One region of the Mesorhizobium sp. M7A.F.Ca.MR.362.00.0.0 genome, then DNA from elsewhere that is predicted to be linked to it. Evidence: predicted binding sites of a transcription regulator. Region 1 holds the regulator's gene; each other region holds the start of a gene.
What was found. Region 1 encodes LexA, which represses DNA repair genes until DNA is damaged. Its sites were predicted from a motif close to TGTTCNNNNTGTGTTCNG; they were not measured.
Positions count from the first base shown of each region.

Region 2: EOC06_RS06340 (ImuA family protein) is a predicted target of LexA. The motif match lies at 3,317-3,334, and genes of this name have one in related genera.
Region 3: EOC06_RS11705 (2'-5' RNA ligase family protein) is a predicted target of LexA. The motif match lies at 1,472-1,489, and genes of this name have one in related genera.

Region 1 covers NZ_RZTF01000161.1:8,100-13,281, reverse strand. Annotated here, with positions in the region: partial or broken gene EOC06_RS19675 (ComEC/Rec2 family competence protein) at 1-1,494, shown strand, start outside; gene lexA (transcriptional repressor LexA) at 1,488-2,228, opposite strand; gene kynU (kynureninase) at 2,637-3,884, opposite strand; gene kynA (tryptophan 2,3-dioxygenase) at 3,956-4,792, opposite strand; gene EOC06_RS19655 (AMP-binding protein) at 4,789-5,182, opposite strand, start outside.
Region 2 covers NZ_RZTF01000027.1:24,979-30,160, reverse strand. Annotated here, with positions in the region: gene EOC06_RS06350 (error-prone DNA polymerase) at 1-1,090, opposite strand, end outside; gene EOC06_RS06345 (DNA polymerase Y family protein) at 1,087-2,610, opposite strand; gene EOC06_RS06340 (ImuA family protein) at 2,522-3,286, opposite strand; gene EOC06_RS06335 (hypothetical protein) at 3,843-4,604, shown strand; gene EOC06_RS06330 (hypothetical protein) at 4,709-4,906, shown strand.
Region 3 covers NZ_RZTF01000067.1:497-5,678, forward strand. Annotated here, with positions in the region: gene EOC06_RS11695 (cupin domain-containing protein) at 1-171, shown strand, start outside; gene EOC06_RS11700 (ABC transporter ATP-binding protein) at 161-1,246, shown strand; gene EOC06_RS11705 (2'-5' RNA ligase family protein) at 1,728-2,153, shown strand; gene EOC06_RS11710 (nuclear transport factor 2 family protein) at 2,280-2,633, shown strand; gene EOC06_RS11715 (SRPBCC family protein) at 2,736-3,215, opposite strand; gene EOC06_RS11720 (helix-turn-helix transcriptional regulator) at 3,212-3,568, opposite strand; gene EOC06_RS11725 (ArsC family reductase) at 3,716-4,063, shown strand; gene EOC06_RS11730 (DUF488 domain-containing protein) at 4,260-4,622, opposite strand; gene EOC06_RS11735 (aminopeptidase) at 4,644-5,182, opposite strand, start outside.

The DNA of each region.
Region 1 (5,182 bases):
CATTCCCGATGACATCAATGAGGCGATGCGACGTACCGGCATCTACCACATCATCTCGATTTCGGGACTGCACATGGCGCTGGTCGCAGGCACCATCATGGGCTTGCTGCGCGGCGCCTTCGCCTTGTTTCCCGACTTTTCCGCGCGTCGCCCGGTCAAGAAGTATGCCGCCTTCGCCGCACTGTTCTCGATCGCGGCCTATCTCATCATCTCTGGAGTCGTCGTTGCCGCCGAGCGCAGCTTCATCATGCTGGCGGTGATGCTGATTGCCGTGCTGTTCGATCGAGCAGCACTCACCATGCGCAATCTGGCGATCTCGGCGATCGCCGTCATCGTGGTGTCGCCGCATGAGGTGGTCGGCCCGAGTTTTCAGATGTCGTTCGCCGCGACCGCGGCTCTGGTCGGCGCCTATGCCGGCTGGGCCGATCACCGCGCGGGAAAAGCAAGACCGCCGCCCCCAAAGCGATCCATGCCCGGTTTCCTGACGCGAAAGTTCGTGCTCGCGGCAACCGGCCTTGCCATGACCTCCATCATCGCCGGCAGCGCCACGACGCTGTTTGCCATATGGCACTTTCAGCGTGTGTCGCCGCTCAGCCTGTTCGCCAATCTGGCGGTTATGCCGATCGTCACCGTCGTCATGTTCCTGGCTGTCGCAAGCGCGCTGCTGATGCCTTTCGATTGGATTGGCCGGCCCTCTACCTGATGGGCAAGGGTCTGACGGTGATGATCGCCATATCGGGTTGGATCTCCGAACGTTCGCCTGTCGATGGGGTTGGGCTGATTTCGCAGCAATCTGTCCTGCTGGTGACAATTGCCCTGGTCATCGCGACGATGGCGACAACTTGGCTGCGGCTCGCTGCTCTGCCATTCGCGCTGGCAGGCTTGCTGACCGTCTCGGATACGCGCACGCCGGATGTGCTGATCTCGGAAGACGCCCGGCTGGTGGCGTTGCCGATCGGTGGCGGCGAGCTTGCCGTCAGCCGGGAACGGCCGAACGAATTCACCGTCGACAACTGGAAACGCGCCCTGACATCAGAAACCATCGTCGTGCCAGAGGTGTTCGACAAGAGCGATGGGCAATTCGACGTCGCGGACGCCGTTGAGCTACCGCCGGGATCGCCGTTCTATTGCTCCTCAGGCGTTTGCGTGGCCAGGCATATGTCCGGTGCGATCATTGCCTATGTCGAGGACCGCAAGGACACCTGGAAAGCCTGTGGCTTCGCCGAGCTGATCGTCATCAATGACGCCACCGCCTATGACGCCTGTCACAATCCGCTGGTTCTCGTCATCACCAAGCGGCAACTGGCTCGCAAAGGCAGTGCCGCGGTCTTCTTCGATCGCCAATCGGCGACCACGCCGGCGACAATCAGCTTCGCGGTGGGCAGCCCATATCGGCCCTGGCACACGCATCGCAAATACTCTCGTGAGGCGAGGGGGCTGGCACCCTTCAAGAAACCCGAGAAGCCAGCGGCCAACCCGCAGCCGCCTCAGTAGCGGCGGATGAGGCCGACGAGCTTGCCTTGCACCTTGACCCTGTCTGGGCCGAAAATACGGGTTTCATAGGCCGGATTGGCGGCTTCGAGAGCAATCGAAGCGCCCTTGCGGCGGAACCGCTTCAGCGTCGCTTCCTCTTCATCGACCAGCGCCACGATGATCTCGCCGGGGTTCGCCGTGTCGGCATTGCGGATGATGACGGTGTCGCCGTCGAAGATACCGGCCTCGATCATCGAGTCGCCCTTGACCTCCAGCGCATAGTGGGCGCCGCCCATGATCATGTCCGGCGGCACGGAGATCGAATGCGTCTGATGCTGGATGGCATCGATCGGCACACCGGCGGCGATACGGCCCATGACCGGGATCGACACGGCGGAGACCGCATCGTCATCATTGCCGGGCGAGGGCATCCGCGAAGGCGCCGGCTTGATCTGCCGGCCAAGAGCACCACCCTGACCGAGACTGCCCTGGATGACGCTTGGCGAAAACTTCTTTGCCGCGTTGAGGCCGGGCGCGATCGAGTCCGGCAATCGCAGCACTTCCAGCGCGCGTGCCCGGTTGGGCAACCGGCGAATAAAGCCGCGCTCCTCAAGTGCGGTGATCAGCCGATGAATCCCGGATTTGGAGGCAAGGTCGAGCGCCTCCTTCATCTCGTCGAAGGATGGCGGAATGCCGCTCTCCTTCAGGCGTTCATGGATGAACATCAGCAGTTCATGTTGCTTGCGTGTCAGCATGGCGGCCCCCAGATTACCTGAAACCAGAATCGAAAAACAAACCCAGAACAAACACTATCTGTTCCAGTTGTGTTCTGCAACCGTTTAAAGTTTAATGAATTTGTTAAGGCTGCTGAAATTATTTGGGCTTGCCAGCGGGTCGCAATCGACAGGCGCCAACACGGCGATGCGCCTGCTCACATTGAAACCATTATGGTTAATGACCTGTGGCTCATCCTCAACCCGAGGCTTGGCATCATCTGCCGGCCGACCTCCACAAGGGACGATATCAATCTTCGGGACGTTCGTTTGCCGTGAACGAAACGGAGCCAAAACGCCAACGTCTGTTGGCATTTGTGGCTGGAATTCAGCCCTCCGTCATCCGCCGGGCAGTGAGGGCGGCGACGGCAAATCGCGGAGATCGTTGCGTCAGGTAACGGCTTCCTTGATGGCGAAACGCTGGTCCTTCCATGCGCCCGTGCGCAGAATGTCTTCTAGCACTTGAACCGCCAGCCACACATCCTTGTAGCCGATATAGAGGGGCGTGAAGCCGAAACGGATGGTCGATGGCGCGCGAAAATCACCGATGACGCCGCGCTCGATCAGCGCCCGCATGATTTGATAGCCGTGATCGTGAAGGAACGACACCTGGCTGCCGCGCCTGGTCGCGTCGCGGGTGGTCTCCAGCGTGAGGCCATAGGCGCCGCACTTTGCTTCGACGAGCTGGATGAACAGTTCCGTCAGCGCGACGCTCTTTTTTCGCAATGCCGCCATGTCGACGTCGTTCCAGATGGCAAGCGCGCCTTTGAGCGCCCGCATCGACAGGACCGGCTGGGTGCCGCACAGAAAGCGGCGGATACCGGTGCCGGCAACATACCCCCGTTCGAAGGCAAAGGGCCGCGCATGGCCCCACCAGCCGCTGAGCGGCTGGCTGATATCGCTGTGATGGCGCTGCGCGGCATAGATGAAGGCCGGTGCGCCCGGACCGCCGTTGAGGTACTTGTAAGTGCAGCCGATGGCGAAATCGGCATTTGCGTGATCGAGCTCGACGGGCAGGGCGCCGGCGGTGTGGCATAGATCCCAGACGATCAGCGCTCCGGCCGCATGAGCCTTGCGCGTCAGCGCCGCCATGTCGCGCAGTTCACCCGATTTGTAGTTGACGTGGTTGACCAGCACCACCGCGACGTTTTCGTTGATCAGCTCTTCGATAGTGGGCGCGTCGACGCCCGCGAGGCGCAGCAGGACGCCGTCCCGTGTCGAGGCCACCCCTTCGGCGATGTACAGGTCGGTGGGGAAACTGTCACCCTCGGCGACGATGACCGACCGGCCCGGCCGCATCTCCAGCGCCGCATGCAGCACCTTGTAGATGTTGGTCGACGTCGTGTCGCAGACGACGGTCTGGCCGGCCGCGGCTCCAATCAGGCGTCCGAGTTGATCGCCGAGTTCGATCGGCATCTCGAACCATCCGGCCGTATTCCAGGCTCGGATGAGGTCCTGGGCCCATTCCTGGGTTGCCGCCTGCTGCAGCTCGCCGAAAACGGCATGAGACGCTGCCCCCAGTGAATTGCCGTCGAGATAGATCACCCCCTCCGGCAGAATGAAACGGTCGCGCATGGCCCGCAGCGGATCTGTGGCATCCATCGCTTCGACTGCGGCGAGATCAGGAAATCCACTCATGGTCAGTCAGTCCCCGGTTGTTCGCGAAGGGTGTTCCGCCGCCGCGCGTCGCTGTTTTCATTTCGACGATGTCAGAGCCGGGTGCGGACCGTCCACAGCTCCGGGAACAGCACCACCTCGAGCATCTTCTTCAGATACGAAGCACCCGACGTGCCGCCGGTGCCGCGTTTCAGACCGATGATGCGCTCAACCGTGGTGACGTGGTTGAAGCGCCAGCGGCGGAAATAATCCTCGAAGTCGACCAGCTTCTCTGCCAGTTCGTAGAACATCCAGTAGCGCTGCGGATCGCGGTAAATGGTTTGCCAGGCGACCAGCACCTCTTCATTCTCGGTTCGCGTCTCACGCCAGTCCGTGCGCTTGGCATCGGCACCGATGTCGAATCCGTTGCGCGCAAGCAGCAGCAGCGCTTCGTCGTAGAGCGATGGTTCGGTCAGGATCGCTTCCAGCTTTCCGCTCAGGTCGGGCCGGTGCTTGTGCGGCCCGAGCATGGCCAGGTTGCGGTTGCCGGCCATGAACTCGATGGCGCGATACTGCCAGGACTGGAAACCCGAGGACTGGCCGAGCGCGTCGCGGAACTCGGTGTATTCGCTCGGCGTCATCGTCCGCAGCACATCCCAGGCATTGTTCAGCTGCTCGAAGATCCGCGCAACGCGCGACAGCATCTTGAAGCTCGGCTCGAGCCGGTCGGCGCGGATGGAACGGATCGCGGCTCCAATCTCGTGTAGAGCGAGCTTCATCCAGAGTTCGGAGGTCTGATGCTGGATGATGAACAGCATCTCGTCATGCGCCGATGACAGCGGCGTCTGGGCCTCCAGCACTTTCTCCAGGTGCAGGTAGTCGCTGTAGGACATGCGCTCTTTGAACGACATCTGGGCGCCTTCGGACGCCGGATCGTACGGTTCGCTCAATTGATTTTCTCCGTGCGCAGCCGGAAGCGCTGGATCTTGCCGGTCTGGGTCTTGGGCAGAGCGGCGATGAATTTTACCGATCGCGGATATTTATAGGGCGCGATCATTGCCTTGACATGGTCCTGCAGGCGCTTGGTGGTGAGGGCGTCGGGCGCGACGCCCTGCGCTAGCACGACATGCGCCTCGACGATCTGGCCGCGTTCGGCGTCCTCGGCGCCAATCACCGCGCATTCGGCGACATCCGGATGCGACAGAAGTGCGGCCTCGACCTCGGGTCCGGCAATGTTGTAGCCGGCGCTGACGATCATGTCGTCGGAGCGGGCGGCGAAATGGAAGAAGCCGTCCTCGTCCTGCGTGAAGGTATCGCCGGTGAGGTTCCAGCCGTCGCGC
Region 2 (5,182 bases), on a different contig from region 1:
AGCGTTCGAACAGCAGGTCATTGCGGTCGGGATCGATCGAGGTGATGCCGAGCACATAGCAGACGGCGCTGTTGGCTGCTGATCCCCTGCCCTGGCAGAGAATGCCCTGGCTGCGGGCAAAGCGAACGATCGAGTTGACCGTCAGAAAATACGGCGCGTATTGCAGCTTCTCGATGAGCTGCAACTCGTGCCTGAGCGTGCCAACGACCTTGTCCGGCACGCCCTCGGGAAAGCGCTCCGTCGCGCCCTCCCAGGTGAGTTTCTCCAAGGCTTGCTGCGGTGTCAGACCCGGCAGCATCCGCTCCTCGGGATATTGATAGGCAAGCTCGTCCAATGAGAACCGGCAGCGCTCGGCGATCTCGATCGTCCGCGTGAGCGCTTCGGGGTAGCGGCTGAACAGCCGTGCCATTTCATCGGGCCGCTTCAGATATCGGTCGGCGTGCCGCTCGCGCCGAAACCCGGCATCATCGATCGTCACATTGTGCCGGATGCAGGTGACGACGTCCTGCAGGATGCGCCGTGACGGTTCGTGGAACAGGACATCATTGGTGACAACCGTTGGCACGTGGGCCTGTCCGGCAAGATTGGCCAGATCGTGCAGCCGCAGCGCCTCGTTGGGACGGCGCCGCAACGTCAGCGCCATATAGGCGCGATCGCTAAATGCGTCGCGCAGCCGGCGCAGCCAGAGTGAGCATGTGTCATCTGCCTGGTCGGGCACGAGCACTGCAAGGAGCCCCTCGCCATAGGCGACAACGTCAGCCCAATGCAGCACGCATTTCGCCTTGCCGCCACGCTTCTTGCCCAGCGACAGCAAGCGGCACAGCCGCGAGTAGTCCGCGCGACCGGTCGGGTAGACCAGGATGGAAATCTCTTCCACCAGATCCAGCCGGCAGCCGACGATCAGCCTGACGCCGGTTGCCTTTGCAGCCTCGTGCGCGCGGACAATGCCGGCCAGACTGTTGCGATCACAGATGGCAAGGGCGGGCATTCCCATGCTGGCTGCTTGCGCGAACAGTTCCTCACATGAACTCGCGCCCCGCAGAAAGGAAAAATGCGAGGTGCATTGCAGCTCGACATAGCACGCGTTCATCCGAAGATGCCGTGCAGGAACCAGCGATGCGAGCCGGTCGCGGTATCCTCGCCGTCGCCTGCGCGATAAATCCAGAACCGCTCGCCGGCTTCGTCCTCGACCTGGAAATAGTCGCGCACGGCAGTTAGCTCGGCGTCGCGCTTCCACCATTCGCCGAAAACCCGCTCGGGACCATCGGCGCGCTTGATCCGTCGACGGATGCCTTTCCAGGTGAAGCTCGCCGGAGGATGGTCCGGTAGCAGCGCAATGGCCTCGATCGGCTCCGGCACGGTAAACAAGCGAGCCGGACGCGGCCAATGGTCTGGCCATGCGTCGCCGGTCTCAGCGGATGCAGCGGCTACACGCCGGAAAGATCGCTCGGGCACATCGCTGGCAACCGGGGTAAACCGATAGAGCTTTTCCTCACCGACACGGTTGCCGAGTGTGTCGATCAAATCCGAGATGTCTGCATCCCGTTGCTCGATCAGCGACGAAACGGTCTGCCTGGGGGCGAGTGATTCCGCCAAGGGCGCGGACAGGCGCATCAACTCGATGCCGAAACCCGGATCGACCATCTCGATCTTGTCGCAGAGCAACCGTGTCAGCCGCTTCACATCGCGGACAGGCAAGGCCATGCCGACGCGAACGGCTTCGATGCGGTTGTCGACGCGGTAGAGCAGCAGGTCGAGCCGCCGGGCCCCGAGGCCCTTGGTCTCGAGATCGACACACAGCGCTTGAACAAGCTTGCCGACATAGCGCGCGATTGTCTCGGCCGCACCGATGGGCTCGCCAAAGGCACGTTGGACTTCGACCACATCCGCTGATCGCACCGGCTCAATCGGCTCGGCGAGGCGTCCAGCAGCCTGGTCAAGCCGGCGGCCGAGTTCCGGCCCGAACCGCAACGTCAGTGGCGCGCGCGGCTGCTGCAGAAGCTCGCCTACCCTGTCGAAGCCGAGAACCCGCAAACCCCTGACGATTGCGTCGGGCAACCGCAGTGCCGCGATGGGCAGTGGAAGAATCGCATCCTGCGATGCGTTGACGGCGACCACGCTGACGGTCTGCTTCACGTATCGCGCCACCGCATGAGCAGCACCCCAGCTATCCGCTATGGCTGCGCGCGCCGAGAAGCCGACCTTGCCGAGATGTTCGACCATATCGGCCAGCATCAAGCGTTCACCGCCATGAAGATGATCGGCGCCCGTGGTATCCATCACCAATCCGTCGGGAGGTTCTGCTGCGACAATCGGCGCGTACCGCCGCAAAGCCCACAGGGCCAACCGATCCAATGCCTGCGCGTCTGCTTCAGGTTCGGCATCCATGACCGCCAGCCCCTGGACGAGGGCCTGCGCCTTCGTTGCCGGCATTCCAACGCGCAGGCCCGCTTCCAGTGCCGCGCGATCCACCGCAGTCACCAGGCGACGATTACCGTGCCGCCCGACCAGCACCAAAGGCTTATCCGGTGGCGGCGAGACGTCGCCCAATTTCCTTTTGAGCCGGTCGGTCGACCAGCTTGGAAGGAATAGCGAGACGACCCTTGGCATCACAAGCCTCCACTTCGATATCGAGTGTTTCCCCTCCACGAGACCGGATCAGTTCAAGTTGCCATCGCGCCCGACCAACGCCGGGCACAGGCAGCGGTCGCGACGGCAGCACGGAAACCCGCCAGCGGGTGACAGACGCCGTCGGCTGCCCGAAATCGGCGGCTTCGGTCTGGCGGCGCCAGCGGCGGATGGCGATGCCCATCGCGCCGGAGCCTTCCGATGCCAGTTGCAACCGGCGCGAGGAAGTCATGGACAGGCGCGCCACTTCCGCGACCACCGCTCCAAGACCGACATGCCGCAGACCTTCCTCGAAGCAGGCGAGCAAGGATTTGTCGTCACCGGCTTCAACATAGATCACCCGGTCGGGATGCAGTCCGACCTGTGCGATTGCCGGCGCAAACAGATCCTGGCGCGTCACGCACCACAGCACCTTGCCTTGCGTCCTCGCTGCAATCCCGGCTGCAAAAAGCGACGCTGCAGCGCCATCGATCGCTCCATTGCCGCCGCCGGCAACTTCATGAAGTGCGCCAAGCGCCACACCCCCGCCTGGCAGATGACTGTCGATCGAGGAGATTCCGAATGGGAGCACCGCTCTTTTGCGCGCGTTACCGCCTTCGAGACGCGCAATGCGACCTCGCAGATCGGAAATAGCAGCGTTTGGCGTCGATGCACTCATCTGTCCCCTGAACGCGACATGCTGGCGGAATGTTCCTCATTTGTTCCCTTCCTAATAAAGAGTCAATGGCATGGCGAGGTGGCGCCGCGGAAGAAATTTTGTCGCGACCGCCTGGTGGCACCGAAAGAACCGTTTGCCAGCAGGACGAGGCGTCGAGGCCACCTGTCCTGTTGGGATGTTCGCGCCGGGTTGGCGGCGCACAAGGAAAACGGCGTATAAACCGCAGTCCCGGGCGCGTCCGCAATGGCGGACATTGTCGCGCGCGGGACGGAGGAAATTCGCCCCCGCCGCGGGCGGTTAACAGGACAGCCGTAGGAGCGTCAGCATAGCGCCGGCCGCAGGACGGGACGCGGGACCGACTGTCCCCGTCCGCGGTGGTCCGTGTAGCAGCGGCCATGAATGCAGTTGCGTTGGGATTGAGCACGAAGCCTCAACCGATTGCCTGATGTACGCTATCCTATTGAAAAAACTACCCTATTTCCAAGCCATCAGGATTCTATTGACACCTTTGTTCTTATTTTGTTCACTGTTGGGAGTTTGATAATGGAGGCGAACCATGGAACTTCGCTTGAACATTGAAGGTGCAACGCCCGAGGAACTGGCACGCGGGGTCACGGCAGCCGAAGCAGTCTTCGCGCGCGCCGGGATTACGGCTTTGCAAGGCGCGGAAGGTTTGTTCGCGTTGGAAGGCTGGGATATCAAAGGCTTTCCGGAAGACGACCAGCCAACCGAGGACGAGGACCAGGCTGCTTCGGTCTGGATGGAAGCCGACGAGGCTGCGACGACTGCATGTTGTGCGGGCTGGCCGGAGGATAAAGTTCCGGGCCATCAGATCATGGAGTTGATCGACGTGCCCCGAACGAGATTGCAGGCCGAGGCGCTCCCGGACACGTGGCCGGCGCGCAAACAGCTCTATCCCGATGTTGTCACCCGGTTGGAGACCACGACCGGGCCGGACCGCCAGATCGATTTCGATATTGCCTTCGTTCTTGGTTGGGTGCCCGAGCGGCCGACGCTGGATCAGGTCGAGCCGCTTTCGGAAAATGGCGACCGTATCCCCTTCTTCACCAGCAACCTCGCCCAAGTGGAAGAAATGGCTCGCAAGGCGCTCAAGGACTGGACGATCGAGATTGACCAGGACCCCTACGATGCCCACGTTTTCGATCCTGCAGCCAGCGAAGACGGTGAAGAATTGCGGATGGCGGCATGGCGCGATTTCGACGGCTCCCTGCTTATGGAGAAGCCACCTGCAAATCCTGCAATCGCACTGACCCTGGCGATGATGCGCGGCCAGTCGATGCATTTCGATTCGCGGTGAACGGGTTACACGGCCATCGTCGATCGATCTTGCTTGGCCACTCCAGGTCGCACGCTGGATGGCTAAAAACCTGACAAGCCCACACCGCACCCGAGGAGAGAACCATGTCAGAAAAACCACCCTATATGCCGACCGGCATTGGAACAGGCATGATGAGCGACGACGAGACCAAGGTCGGCGTTCTGATATTCGAAACGGCGCAAGGGAACTTCGACTTCGCAGTGAATCTGCAGGCGGTCGATATCCTCACCAAGGCCATCAACAAGATCGAGATGCATCTTCGCTCCGGCAAGACGCGCTGAGTGTCCGACGATGTGCCAGATCAGAAAAGCCGAAGCCAGGACCTTCGGGAGATCACGCAGGGACCACGCATCGTGCGGCGGGGCGGCGGGGCGTCGCAAATCCGTTGTCAGTCGCCGACTGGCTCGGCTGGAGGAAACGCTCGGAAGCCAGTGCTCTCGCGCACGACTCGCGGCGCTCGGTTGACGGACTACCGCTGCGATCGATCACGACTTCCTCCGCAAGATATCCTCGGATTTACGCCACGGTCAGCCCCAGGGGTCCGAATGGTACATTAG
Region 3 (5,182 bases), on a different contig from region 1:
GCCGGCGAGGTCGAACTGGTGGTGGATTCGACAAATTACGGGCTGAAGGCCGGCGACAGTTTTGCGTTCAAGAGCACGCTTTTGCATGCCTTCTGCAATCCGGGCACTGAGCGTTGCCAGATCCTCTGGGTCAACACCACGAAGCCGTCCGAGGTTCGCGATGGCGCCTGATCCACTTGTGCGGCTGCAGGCGGTCTCGAAGATTTTTCCTGGCGGCATCGTCGGGCTCGACGCCGTCGACCTCGACATTATCAGCGGCGAGTTTGTCACGCTGCTCGGGCCGTCGGGTTGCGGCAAGACCACCAGCCTGCGCGTCATCGCCGGTTTCGAAAGCCCGTCGAGCGGCAAGGTGTTGCTCGATGGTCGCGATATCACTGCCCTTCGGCCGTTCGACCGGCCGGTCAACACCGTGTTCCAGGACTATGCGCTGTTCCCGCACATGAATGTCGCCGAAAATGTCGGCTTCGGTCTGTCGCTGCGCAAACTGTCTGGATCTGAGCAGGCAAAGCGCACCGGCGAAGCCCTCGACATGGTCGGTCTCGCCGACAAGCTTGGCGCCCGCGTCTCCGAACTGTCGGGCGGCCAGCGCCAGCGCGTCGCGCTGGCGCGTGCCATCGTCTGCGAACCACGCGTGCTGCTGCTCGACGAGCCGCTGTCGGCGCTCGATGCGCATCTGCGCGAACAGATGCAGGTTGAACTGAAGCGGCTGCAGTCGCGGCTCGGCACCACCTTCGTCATGGTCACCCACGACCAGACCGAAGCGCTGTCGATTTCCGACCGCATCGTCGTCATGAACAAGGGCCGCATCGAGCAGATCGCGCCGCCGGCCACCCTTTACGACCGGCCCGCCACGAAGTTTGTGGCGAGCTTCATCGGCACCATGAATCTCCTGCAATCGCGCTTCGTCGGCCGAGACGGCGATCGCCTGCGCTTCGCCGCCGGCGCCCTGCCGCTGGAGGCTATTTCTGAAACCGGCGAGGCACCTGCCGAGGGCGCCACCCGCACCATCGGCGTGCGTCCGGAGGATTTGCTGGCGATGACCGAGGCCGCGCCCGGCACCGCACCGGCGCGCGTCAACAGCGTCGTCTTTCACGGTCGCACGCTGCGCCTTCATGCCGAACTCGGGCAGGGCGCGCCTGTTGTCATCGATGCGCCGCGCCAGGCCGAGGGTTCCCAATTCAGCGTCGGAGACGTGGCGCATATCAGCCTGCGCCGTGGTGCCAACTGCCCGGTGCTACCAAGCTAATTTTGTCGACGTTAAATAACCGGAGCACACGCCGCGCGGTGGCTACAAGCCGTCGGTCAACGGCCGGGGGTATGTCGACTGGTCGATCCACGATTTTCGGGAGGTCAGGGCATCATCGGCTACGGATCGTAGGGTTCGGCCCTTGCTCGAAAAAGCTTGCTCCGCCGTTAAACTTGCGGGCGCTGATGCGGAAACCATTAGCGCCGGTTTTGTTTTCACTTGATTTGTTCCCTTTTTGTTCTAAACTTCTCGGCTTGATACAATCTGCCGGACGAGATCGGTTGTGAGTGGGCAATTTTCATACGGAACCGCGAAGAACGGTCAGACCTTTTTCCGATTTGAAGGACAGAACCCGATCCGGGAGCCGCATCTGTTCTACGGATTTCTCGTTGAGGATCCGGTCAATGCCATGCTGCGGCGCAGGGCTGAGCACTACAATCAGGAACTGAGATTGCGGGGATGGCTGACGCCAACCGATCAAATGCACATATCCCTGATCGGCCTTGGCGACGGCAAACAGAAGCGTGTGGTGGAGATCGCCCGCCATGTCGGCTTGCTGATCCAGGCCACACCATTCGATGTTTGCTTCGACCGCCTGTCGGCTTTCGGCGGCGGGGCGCTGGTCCTTCGCAGCAGCGACCATTCGCCGACCTTGCAAGCCTTCTGGCGCAAGCTCTCTGCCGTGATTGACGACAGCCCGCTAAAGCCATTCATCACGACCTCGCTGGAGCCACATGTCACGCTGCTTCGCGACAGGAGGGGCGTTCCGAAAGTGCGGGAACGGATCGTTGAGCCGATATCCTGGACAGTGCGGAGTTTTTCGCTGATCTGCAGCCACCAGGGTGAATACAAATGTCCGGCGACCTGGCGATTGACCGGTCAGGACGATTCCCTAGCCGGCATATGAGAAATCGTGGCCACACAGCCGCTATACCAATCGTCCTGACACGGCTTGTCAGCTGTAGTGCCGGCAACGGTGGCGGGCCGGTAAGCGCTTCCCTATTTGCAGTGCGTCTGAACAGGAGGAACACAAATGACCATCGCGGAAATTGCCAAGGATTTCACCGAACTGCTCAAGCAGGGCGATAACGAAGCTGCTGCCGAGAAGTACAATGCCGATGATATCGTCAGTCTCGAAGCCATGGCGGGGCCAATGGCCATTGCCAATGGCAAGGAGGCTCTCAAGCAGAAGGGCCAGTGGTGGCAGGAGAACAACGAAGTGCATGGCGGCTCGGTCGAGGGTCCCTATGTCAATGGCGACCAGTTCGCGGTGCGCTTCAAGTTCGACATAACGCCCAAGGCTACCGGGGAGCGTGTCACCAGGGATGAAGTTGGCCTCTACACGGTCAAGAACGGCAAAATCACCGAAGAGCGCTTCTATTATTGAGGCCGTGAAATACCATCGGCTTGGGGAATTCGATCTCGTCGCTGGAGGTTAAAAAATAAGCATGGCGGCCGGGACGATGCCCCAGGCCGCCATGTGAGAGGCTCAAATGGTCTTGACGTACTGCGCAAGCTGGTCGGCCACCGTGCCCCAGCCGTTGAAGAAACCCATCTCTTCATGGTTGTTGCGGGTCGCCTCGTCGCGATGGATGGCGGTGGCGGTGTAGCGGGTTCCCTTGCCGTCCGGCTGAAGGGAAATGACCGCGGTGATGAAGGGTTCGCCTGATGGCCGATAGCCCGGCAGCAGCGCGTCCGTCCAAACCAGCCGCTCGTTCGGCACGATTTCGAGATAGCAGCATTGGCGGTCGTTGACCTCCTTGCCGTCTGGCGACTGCATGCGCGTGCGGAACAGCCCGCCCGGCCTGAGGTCGATCTCGCAGTCGGTGATCATCCAAGGCTTCGGCGTGAACCATTGCTTGACATGCTCCGGCGTCGTCCAAACGCGCCACAGCAATTCGCGCGGCGCATCGATGACGCGCTCCAGCACGAGGTCCAGTCTGGGATCCGGCTTGAGGGGATAGCTCATTTTTCTGTCTCCTTGAGGGTCATCACATAAGCGTCGAACCGGTCGAGGCGACGCTCCCAAAGCGTGCGCTGTTCGGCCAGCCAGTTTTCGGCGAGTTTCAGCGGCTCGGGTGCCAGCTGATAGGTCCTGACCCGGCCGGTCTTTTGCGAGTGCACCAGCCCGCAGCCTTCGAGAATCTTGAGATGTTCGATGAAGGAGGGCAGCGCCATCTCGAAGGGCTCTGCGAGTTCGCTGACCGAGGCGGGACTGCGGTTCAGCCGCTCAACAACGCGGCGTCGCGTCGGGTCGGCAAGAGCGCGAAAGATGCCGTCGATCGGCGGAGGGCTCGGAGTTGTGGTCTGAAGGCTTGTCATTGGTTGGTCCTGAGGCGCTGTCAAAATACTTAGGGAAATTCCTTAGTGTTGGCAAGGGCAAAACCGAAGGCATGCCGGGGAGCGCTGGCAAAGCGCGCAGAGCGTCCTTAATCTGCGGTCAGATTCGAAATCGGAAGGGCCACTGTTTTGACGATCATCATGTACGGCATCACCACCTGCGACACGGTCAGGAAGGCGCGCCTCTGGCTGGAAGGCCATGACGTGGCCTACAGGTTTCACGATTTCAGGGCAGAGGGACTGGACGCGAAGCGGCTGGATGGCTGGGCGGGCAAGGTCGGCTGGGAAAAGCTGCTCAACAAGGGTAGCACCACGTTTCGCGAACTGCCGGACAACGACAAGCAGAGCCTCGACGAAAAGAAGGCCAAGGCGCTGATGCTGGCCAAGCCGACCGTGATCAAGCGACCGGTGCTGGAGGTTGGGGATCGGATTCTGGTGGGGTTCAAGGCTGATGTTTATGAGGCGGTGGTGAAGTAGGGCAGCGCATACACCTCACTTCGTCATCCTATGGCGAAGCAAGGAGCGGAGCGACGCAGCGCAGACCATAGGATCCATGCCGTGATCTATCCGTGTTGCAACGGTGCAGATTCTGCTCCGCTGCGCCTTTCGACTGAGGTCGCGGCATGGATCCTCGGGTCAAGCCCGAGGATGACGAAGGTCTGGCTAACGATGGCTAATTGTGAGCGCTTGCGCTGAGATACCCCGCCAGCGCCACCGCATTGTTATGCGCTTCATCATGCGCGCCATAGAGCAGCGTCACCTTGCCGTGGCTGATCAAGCCTCGCAATTCACTCACCGCCTCGCCATTTCCATCCAACTCGACCCAGTACCGCTCCTGAAACTCCGCCCAGCGCGCCGGCTCGTGGCCGAACCATTTTCTCAGCTCGTCGCTCGGCGCGATGTCCTTCAACCACAGAGCCAGCGCGGCGTCTTGCTTGCTGACGCCGCGTGGCCAGATCCGGTCGACCAGAACCCGCTGCCCGTCATCGGGGGAGGGTGGTTCGTAGATACGCTTGACCGCCAGATCGAAGGCCATCGGACCGCTCCGTAAAGCGGGTCAGGCCCACTCGCCCCTGCGCATGACAGGCACGCGGGCGCCGTCCTTGTGGACGCCGTCAATGTCGATCCTGTCCGAACCGATCATCCAGTCGATGTGGATGAAGCTCTTGTTGCCGCCGCGCGCCGCGATCTCGTCCTGGCTGAGCGAGGCGCCGTCGACGAAGCACTTCGAATAGCACTGGCCGAGCGCGATGTGGCAGGCGGCGTTCTCGTCGAACAGCGTGTTGAAGAACAACAGCCCGCTTGCCGAGATCGGCGAGGAATGCGGCACCAGCGCCACTTCGCCGAGGCGGGGCGCGCCCTCATCTGTATCGAGCACCTTCTTCAGCACATCCTCGCCCTTCGATGCCTTGGCCTCGACGATCCTGCCTTCTTCGAAACGCACCGAAATGTCGTCGATCAGCGTGCCCTGGTAGGACAGCGGCTTGGTCGAGGAGACATGACCCTCGACCCGCCTTGCATGCGGCGTGGTGAAGACCTCCTCGGTCGGGATGTTGGGATTGCAGGTGATGCCGTTCTTGGCGGTCGAGGCGCCGC